DNA from 2 places in the Aquamicrobium sp. YD-1-mutant5 genome. Region 2 is predicted to be linked to the other one. Evidence: predicted binding sites of a transcription regulator. Region 2 holds the regulator's gene; the other holds the start of a gene.

What was found. Region 2 encodes LexA, which represses DNA repair genes until DNA is damaged. Its sites were predicted from a motif close to TGTTCNNNNTGTGTTCNG; they were not measured.
Region 1: a site for LexA is predicted at 2,542-2,559, ahead of recA (recombinase RecA). Genes of this name have one in related genera too.

The regions. Positions count from the first base shown of each region.
Region 1 covers NZ_JCAKKP010000007.1:35,756-40,425, forward strand. The annotation lists gene alaS (alanine--tRNA ligase) at 1-1,144, opposite strand, end outside; gene recA (recombinase RecA) at 1,406-2,482, opposite strand; gene AC5XE7_RS12135 (TfoX/Sxy family protein) at 2,701-3,039, opposite strand; gene sufA (Fe-S cluster assembly scaffold SufA) at 3,049-3,435, opposite strand; gene AC5XE7_RS12145 (SUF system Fe-S cluster assembly protein) at 3,572-3,979, opposite strand; gene AC5XE7_RS12150 (cysteine desulfurase) at 3,976-4,670, opposite strand, start outside.
Region 2 covers NZ_JCAKKP010000001.1:345,827-350,496, reverse strand. The annotation lists gene trpC (indole-3-glycerol phosphate synthase TrpC) at 1-160, shown strand, start outside; gene moaC (cyclic pyranopterin monophosphate synthase MoaC) at 166-669, shown strand; gene AC5XE7_RS01685 (molybdopterin molybdotransferase MoeA) at 671-1,876, shown strand; gene lexA (transcriptional repressor LexA) at 1,988-2,707, shown strand; gene AC5XE7_RS01675 (ComEC/Rec2 family competence protein) at 3,044-4,670, opposite strand, start outside.

The DNA of each region.
Region 1 (4,670 bases), on a different contig from region 2:
GGCCTCCGCTGTCCAGCCCTTCGGTCGCTTCGTTGAGGAGGGTGATGCCCCGCGCCAGCGTCTTGCGGAAGCGGGTTTCCTCCAGCTTGAGCGTTTCGGAAATCAGGCTCTCGCCGCGCACCAGCTCGGGATAGGCCTGCCCCATCTCGCGCACCAGCGCGGGAACCAGCCGCCACATCAGCGGATCGCGCGCGCCCAGAAGCTGCGCATGACGCATGGCGCGGCGCATGATGCGGCGCAGCACATAGCCGCGCCCTTCATTGGAGGGGAGCACCCCGTCGGCAATGAGGAAGGAGGAAGCGCGCAGGTGATCGGCGATGACGCGATGGCTCGCCCGGTTCGTCCCGGTCGCCGGTACGCCGGTGGCCTCCTCGGAGGCGCGGATCAGCGCCCTGAACAGGTCGATGTCGTAATTGTCATGCACGCCCTGCAGCACGGCAGCGATACGCTCAAGCCCCATGCCGGTGTCGATCGACGGACGCGGCAGCTCGATGCGCTCTCCCTTCGTCACCTGTTCATACTGCATGAAGACGAGGTTCCAGATCTCGATGAAGCGGTCGCCGTCCTCATCCGGACTGCCGGGAGGTCCGCCGGCGATATGGTCGCCATGGTCGTAGAAAATTTCCGAGCAGGGGCCGCAGGGGCCGGTATCGCCCATCGCCCAGAAATTGTCGCTCGTCGGGATGCGGATGATCTTCTCGTCGGAAAGACCTGCGATCTTCCTCCAGAATTCGGCAGATGCATCATCGGTGTGATAGACCGTGACCAGCAGCCTGTCCTTCGACAGCCCGAACTCGCGGGTGATCAGGTTCCAGGCAAGCTCGATGGCGCGTTCCTTGAAATAGTCGCCAAAGGAAAAATTGCCGAGCATCTCGAAGAAGGTGTGATGGCGCGCGGTGTAGCCGACATTGTCGAGGTCATTGTGCTTGCCGCCGGCACGAACGCACTTCTGCGAGGTGGTCGCGCGGTTATAGGGGCGCGTTTCCAGACCCGTGAACACGTTCTTGAACTGAACCATGCCGGCATTGGTGAACATCAGCGTCGGATCGTTGCGCGGCACCAGAGGGCTGGAGGCAACGACCTCGTGACCTTCCTTGCGGAAGTAGTCGAGGAAAGCCGACCGGATCTCGTTAACACCACTCATGAAAGATGCCTTTGTTCAGGAAAACGCCTGCGGCGCCAGTGCGGAAAACACAGCCTTTTAGCGGTCGGCCAGCACCCTGTCCAGAATGAGGAAAGATCGCCGGCGAAACCTCAGGTGCCTCACCGCTGAGGCCTTGCTCAACGGTGAGGCACTCTTTCAAAAAATGCTGCCCGCAACGAAAAACGCCGATCTACCCGAGACCGGCGTTTTTCACTTTAAGTTCATTCGGCCGGGGCCGGACAATCCGTGCCGATCAGCGCATCAGCCCTCGCCAGCCTCAGCCTCGAAGCCTCCGTCTTCCAGGAACTTCTCGGCAATCAGCCCGGCATTCTGGCGCAGCGCCAGTTCGATCTCCCGCGCCGTGTCCGGATTGTCACGCAGGAACTGCTTGGCGTTCTCACGCCCCTGCCCGAGACGCTGCGAATTATAGGAGAACCATGCACCCGATTTTTCAACCACACCGGCCTTAACGCCGAGGTCGATGAGCTCGCCGGTCTTGGACACACCCTCGCCATACATGATATCGAACTCGATCACCTTGAAGGGCGGAGCCAGCTTGTTCTTGACCACCTTGACGCGGGTCTGGTTGCCGACCACCTCGTCGCGATCCTTGACCGAGCCGATACGCCGGATATCGAGGCGTACCGACGCATAGAACTTGAGCGCATTGCCGCCGGTGGTCGTTTCGGGCGAACCGAACATGACGCCGATCTTCATACGGATCTGGTTGATGAAGATGACCATGGTGTTGGAGCGCGAGATCGAAGCCGTCAGCTTGCGCAGCGCCTGGCTCATCAGGCGAGCCTGAAGACCAGGCAGCGAGTCGCCCATCTCACCTTCGATTTCCGCGCGCGGCGTCAGTGCCGCGACCGAGTCCACCACCAGAACGTCGATCGCACCGGAGCGCACCAGCGTGTCGCAGATTTCCAGCGCCTGTTCGCCGGTGTCCGGCTGCGAGATCAGGAGGTTTTCAAGGTCGACACCCAGCTTGCGGGCATAGACCGGGTCCAGCGCGTGCTCGGCATCGACAAAGGCGCAGATGCCGCCCTTCTTCTGCGCTTCCGCAACCGTATGGAGAGCCAGCGTCGTCTTGCCCGAGCTTTCAGGGCCATAGACCTCGATGATGCGCCCGCGCGGCAGACCGCCAACACCCAGCGCAATATCGAGACCGAGAGAACCGGTCGAAACCGTTTCTATCTCGACCACCTGCTCGTTTGCGCCAAGGCGCATGATCGAGCCCTTGCCGAAAGCCCGCTCGATCTGCGACAGCGCAGCGTCCAGAGCCTTTGATTTGTCCACCGAATTGTCCTCTACAAGCCGCAATGAATTCTGAGCCATGATACAGTACCTTTTGGTCGTCAATGACAGACGGACAATTCGCTGACCGCTCAGATTTTTGTACCCTCTTTGTTCCATTTTTGCAAGAGGGATTAACCAATTGTTTTATTTTGGAATTCCACAAAAGTTCCCATTTTGTCCACGATACCGGACCGGTTTAACGGGAATACGAACACCCGGAGAAAATTTCCGGCCGCCCGAATCGCATCCGGTTCCGTTCAGCCTTCCCGCCGGGCTTCCTGAGCTGTCGCCCGTAAACCCGCATCATACGCCTTGCGCGCCCACGCCGCCATTTCGTCCGGATCGTCGAACGCAACATCGGGAGTGGTCCAGTAGGGCATGGCCACCTCCCTGCCCTTTCCGGCATAGGTCCATTGGCGCGCACCCGCAGAAACAAAATCGGGAGCGCTTATGGCATCCGCCTTGAGCATCAGTTCGCCTTGCAGGACGATGGCGATGATGACGCCGCGATGGTAGATGCCCTTGCCTCCAAACAGGCGGCGTATGGTGACGGGACCAAGCCCTTCGAAAAGCTCTTCGATGCGCCCGTTGTCCATGGAGGGAAATCAGGCCTCGGCTGTCGCCCGGGCCTCGGCCAGCGCCTTCAGGTCGGCTGGTTTCAGTTCCACCGATTCGCCACAGCCGCAGGCGGAAGACTGATTGGGATTGCGGAACACAAAGCCCGTGCGCAGCGTGGTGACCTCGAAATCCATCTCGGTACCGAGCAGAAACAGTGCCGCTTCCGGCGCGACATAAACATGTGCACCCTGATGCTCGACGTGGTCGTCCTTCGGGTCAGGTTCGGTGACCAGATCGATGGTGTACTCCATGCCGGCGCAACCGCCCTTCTTCACGCCGAGCCGGATGCCGTGCGCGCCATAACGCGCACCGATGATTTCGCGCACCCGCTCCGCCGCCTTGTCGGTCAGCTTCATGATGGAAAAACGTGCCATCTCAGTCTTCTCCATGCCATGCAGGTTAAAGGCCTGCCGGAATGATTTCATATCTCCCCCTGAAGATGGGGGAATTTGGAAGGCTCTGCAAGAGCGGCTCCTGCCGCCCGACAGCAGGCAAGTGCGGCGTCGGTCCTCAGTACCAGCCGACGGCGATCTGGGCTTCTTCCGACATGCGGTCGGGCGTCCATGGCGGATCGAAGGTCATGTTGACTTCGACGCCGGAAACGCCTTCCACCGCACTCACCGCATTCTGCACCCAGCCCGGCATCTCGCCGGCCACCGGACAGCCCGGGGCGGTCAGCGTCATGTCGATCTTCACGGTGCGGTCGTCCTCGATGTCGATGCGGTAGACGAGACCGAGTTCATAGATATCGGCCGGAATCTCCGGATCGTAGACGGTCTTCAGCGCGGAAATGATGTCGTCGGTCAGGCGCGCCAGTTCTTCCTCGGGAATGGTCGAAACCGGCCCGGTTTCGACGGCTTCCTGCTCAGTCTGCCCGTCGGTTTCAACACGTGTGGTGGTGTCGTCCATATCCGTCATCCGAAAAATTTCCGCGCCTTTTCCAGCGCTTCGGCCAAAACGTCGATCTCGGCTCTGGTGTTGTACATGCCGAACGATGCCCTGCATGTGGAGGTGACGCCGAAGCGTTTCAACAGCGGCTGGGCGCAATGGGTGCCTGCCCTCACTGCAACGCCCTGACGGTCTATGACCATCGACACATCGTGCGCATGGATGCCCTGCAACTCGAAGGACACGATGGCGCCCTTGCCCGGCGCATTGCCGAAAATGCGCAGCGAGTTGATGGCGCCAAGCCGCTCATGCGCATAGGCGGTCAGATCCGCTTCGTGGGCGGCAATGCGCTCGCGGCCGATGCTGTCCATATAATCCAGCGCGGCCCCCAGCCCGATCGCCTGCACGATGGGAGGCGTGCCGGCTTCGAAGCGGTGTGGCGGGGCGTTGTAGGTGACCCTGTCCTCGGTCACCTCCTCGATCATCTCGCCACCGCCCATGAAGGGGCGCATTGCCTCCAGCCGCTCTTTCTTGCCGTAAAGAACGCCGATTCCGGACGGTCCGTAGACCTTATGGCCGGTGAAAACGAAGAAATCACAATCGAGATCCTGCACGTCGACCGGCATGTGAACGGCGCTCTGGCTGCCATCGACCAGAACGGGAATGCCGCGCGCATGGGCGATGCGGCAAATCTCGCGGATCGGCGTCACCGTGCCCATCG
Region 2 (4,670 bases):
GCTGCTCGTCGGCGAGAGCGGCATCTTCACCAATGAGGACTGCAAGCGGCTGGCCCGGAGCGGCATCGGCACTTTCCTCGTTGGCGAAAGCCTGATGCGTCAGGATGACGTTACCAGTGCCACGCGCATTCTTCTTGGGCTCGAATCAGGCGAGGCATAGCTGCCGTGAGCGAACGCCCCTCTCCGGCCGGAACCGGCCTGACGCATATTGGCGCTTCCGGAGAAGCGCATATGGTCGATGTCGGCGGCAAGGCCGAGACCGTACGGGAGGCCGTCGCCGAGGGCAGCGTTCGCATGCAGGCCGAGACGCTGGCCATGATCCTCGCAGGCAACGCCAAGAAAGGCGATGTCCTGTCGACAGCGCGCATAGCCGGCATCATGGCCGCCAAGAAGGCGCACGAGCTCATCCCGCTCTGCCATCCGCTGCTGCTCACCAAGGTCAGCGTCGACATTGAGCCGGATCACGATCTGCCGGGCCTCAGGGTTCAGGCTCTGGCGCGCGTTACCGGCAAGACCGGCGTTGAAATGGAGGCTCTGACGGCTGCGTCCGTCGCCTGCCTCACCATCTACGACATGGCCAAGGCCGTGGATCGCGCGATGATCATTTCCGACATCAGGCTTACCTCCAAGACCGGAGGAAAATCAGGCGACTACAAGGCAGAGGCCTGACATGGCGCTGGTCCCGCTGGAAACGGCGCTGCAACGCCTTCTGGAGGATGTCGGGCCCCTCGGTGGTGAAAGCGTGCCCCTGAACGATGCGTATGATCGCGTGCTTTCCGAGTCGATCGTGGCGCTGCGCACGCAGCCTCCCTTCAACGCCTCGGCAATGGATGGCTATGCCATGCGGGGCGCCGACGCGCAGATCACGGGCAGTGAGCTGGCCGTCATCGGCGAAGTGGCCGCTGGCAGCATGTTTTCAGGCTCTGTCGAAGCCGGCCAGTGCGTGCGCATCTTCACCGGCGCGCCCCTACCCGCGGGAACCGATACGGTCGTTATTCAGGAAAATGTCGACAGGCCGGCAGATGGCGTGATCCGCCTGCGTGAGCCGACCGCTGCCGGTCGCAATGTGCGGCGCGCCGGTCTGGATTTCACGACTGGCGACCTTCTCGTCGAAAAAGGCCATCTGATGCGCGCCAGCGCGCTTTCGCTCGCCGCTTCGGCCAATCACGCGCGCCTCACGGTCGTCAGACGGCCACTGGTCGCCATCATCGCCACCGGCGACGAATTGCGCCTGCCTGGAAGCGAACTGGGACCGGGTCAGATCATTTCATCCAACAGCTATGGCATCGCAGCCGCGGCCCGCGCCGTGGGCGCCGATGTTCTCGATCTCGGCATCGCACCAGATCGCGAGGATGCAATCTCGGCGCTGGTGAAACAGGCTGTTGCGGCCGGTGCGAACGTCATCGTCACATCTGGCGGAGCCTCCGTGGGCGATCACGATCTCGTTCACAAGGTTCTGACGCGCGAAGGCATGACGCTCGACTTTTGGCGGATCGCCATGCGGCCCGGCAAGCCGCTGATGTTCGGCAGAATGGACAACATCAGATGTCTGGGCCTGCCCGGAAATCCCGTGGCGAGCCTCGTCTGCTCGCAGCTTTTCCTGAAACCTCTGCTCGCCCGCCTTGGCGGCCGCCCTTTCCGTCAGGACATCAGGACAGCGACGCTCGGGGCACCGGTTTCAGCCAACGACCATCGTCAGGACTATGTTCGTGCAGCCATTGAGGAACGCGACGGCCAGCTGATTGCCACGCCCTTCGGTGTGCAGGATTCTTCCATGCTGCGCACCATGGCCGCATCAGGGGGACTGGTCATACGCGCCCCCTTCCAGCCGGCATCGGAAATCGGCGATCCCTGCCAGTTGATGATGATCGGCTGAAGCCGTCCCCGGTCGTTCTGATTTTAAGCGGTTGCGGAACACAACTGGAACATATAGTGTTTGTTCCGGGTTTGTTTTCCGATTCTGGATTCGCCGCTGCCGGGGGAACCTATGCTGACGCGCAAGCAACATGAACTGCTTCTCTTTATCCATGAGCGGTTGAAGGAGAGTGGCATTCCGCCCTCTTTCGACGAAATGAAGGAAGCGCTGGACCTTGCCTCGAAGTCGGGCATCCATCGCCTGATCACCGCACTGGAAGAACGTGGGTTTATCCGTCGCCTGCCCAATCGGGCGCGTGCGCTGGAAGTGCTGCGCCTGCCAGATTCCATTGCCCCCGGTCTGAACAGTGCGCGAAAATTTTCACCCAGCGTCATTCAGGGAAGCCTCGGGCAGCCGGCAAAGGATGTTCGCAAGCCGCAGATCGCCAGCAATGAGGATGACAGCGCCTCGGCGGTTTCCATCCCCGTGATGGGGCGGATCGCTGCGGGTGTTCCGATCGATGCGATCCAGCACAAGACACATTCCATTTCGGTGCCGCCGGAAATGCTGTCGGGCGGCGAGCATTATGCCCTCGAAGTTCGGGGCGACTCCATGATCGAAGCCGGCATTTTCGATGGCGATACCGTCATCATCCGCAACGGCGATACAGCCACCCCGGGCGATATAGTCGTGGCACTCGTTGACGAGGAGGAAGCAACCCTGAAGCGGTTCCGTCGCAAAGGCGCCTCCATCGCGCTTGAAGCCGCCAATCCGGCTTACGAAACCCGGATTTTCGGACCCGACCGCGTCAAGGTGCAAGGCAGGCTGGTCGGATTGATCCGCCGTTACTGATCCGGAAATGAAACAGAACGAACCGGATTTTTTGCCTTCCATCCGTTCTGAGGAACATTGTTTATCAGCATCTTAAAACAACATCCTGAGGAAATGATTGAAATGTTGAGGTCGCCATTTGAGCGCTCTCAAAGCGTTGATCGCCGATAGCTAAAGGGCACTTTACGACCTGTACGATCGGTGAGCAGATTTTAGCTCCATAGGCGAGCGGCCCGTCCAGCTATCTGTCACGATGGTCGATTTTCCTGCGTAACTGGGTCTGCATTTGATCCACCCGCAGAAACGGACCTGCCAGACGAGGCGGAAACCGTTCCGGATACGCCCTGTCTTTATCGCTTATTCGATCTTGTCCGGGGCTGAGAGAACAGGCGTTTCCGCAGGTGCTGAGGCAACTTTTCTCTCATAGGGCGGCAAGCCACGTGCTTCCCGCGAGTATCGGCGCTGGGTGTGCCATGGCCGATAATCCCCTTCGATTGCGAAGCGCACCTTTGGCTCTCCGATGATTGGCAATGAATTTCCGACTGGAACACCAGAAGCAGCGTCGACCTTTTCCAGATAGACTTCGGCACTTCCCTTTTGCGCCAGCTTCCGACGGGTCACCACAATTGCCTGAGATTTTCGGCACGGGTTACGCATCACCGCGTCCTCGATCACGATGACTGTTGCATGGGCACATGCTTTGGCGGCCATACCCGCATCCTGAACCTGCACGACAAGCAGACCAGAGGGACTGCGCAAAGCACATGTTTTCTCGGAGCATACAAACCCTGCTGCTTTGCTTTCCTGCCTCGCAGGAGCGATAAAATCCTGCAGAAAAATACCCTCGTCCGGCGGCTTTACGCGGGTTGGCGGCAATATCGTTTCTGCATCCATCGCCCGGCTCCAGTTATCCATGGTGAAGGCACTCGGGCGGGGGCGGTTGACCGCAACCTGCCCCCCTTCCATGGCGACGGCAATCAGCCGGGCATCTTCTGAAATGAGAATGTCAGGCGTTCGGGCAGAGCCAAGCGTCAGCATACTGCCTATGGCGAATGGCAGTGCGACAAGGCGCAGCCATGTTGTCGTCATCGTTGCAATCACCAGCGCAATCGTCGCCAGAAGCACTGCCTCGGGTGGAATCAGCCCGATCGCGTCGACTGGCGACATGTCCGCGATCTTTTCGGAAAGGAAAATCACTGCCGTCAGCCCCTTGCCCATGATTTGCAAGAGAGGGCCATCCAGCCCGAAAGGCATGGCGAGCGATGCAAAAACGGCAAATGGCATGACGATGATCGAGACGACGGGCATCACCGCCAGATTGGCCAGCAGGCTGAGCGGTGCAATGCGCTGAAAATGCCATGCCGCGTAGAGGGTCGTGGCAACGCCGGCAACCACGGACGTTGCGGCAAGGCCAACCATCATGGTGACCAGAGCGCGGATCAGCGACCGAGCGAGACCGGACTTTTTGTAAACCCGCGCAACAGGTCGGCGCGCCTTGTAGTCCGACCATGCCGCATAGGCGCCGACCAGCGCCGCCGTTGCCGCGAACGACATCTGAAAACTCGGCCCCACCACCTCATGGGGCGTGACCAGGATGACGATGATCGCCGAAATAGCGAGATTGCGCATGGTCAGCGCGCTGCGGTCGAACAGCACGGCCACCAACATCACGGCCAGCATGATGAACGAGCGCACGGCAGCCACCACCATGCCGGATATCAGCAGGTAGGCGAAAATCGCAAAAAGCGCGGTAAGGGCTGCATATTTCCTGACCGGATGACGGGAGGAAAAATCCGGGAATGCGGCGAACAATCCGCGCATCAATCCCATCACCGTACCCGCCACCAGCGCCATATGCAGGCCGGATATGGAGATGATGTGATAGATGCCGGTCTTGCGCATTGCCTCGTTTATCTCTTCTGGAATGCCCGCCCGCACCCCGACGATCAGCGCTGCCGCGATCTCGCCTTCTGGCCCGCCGATG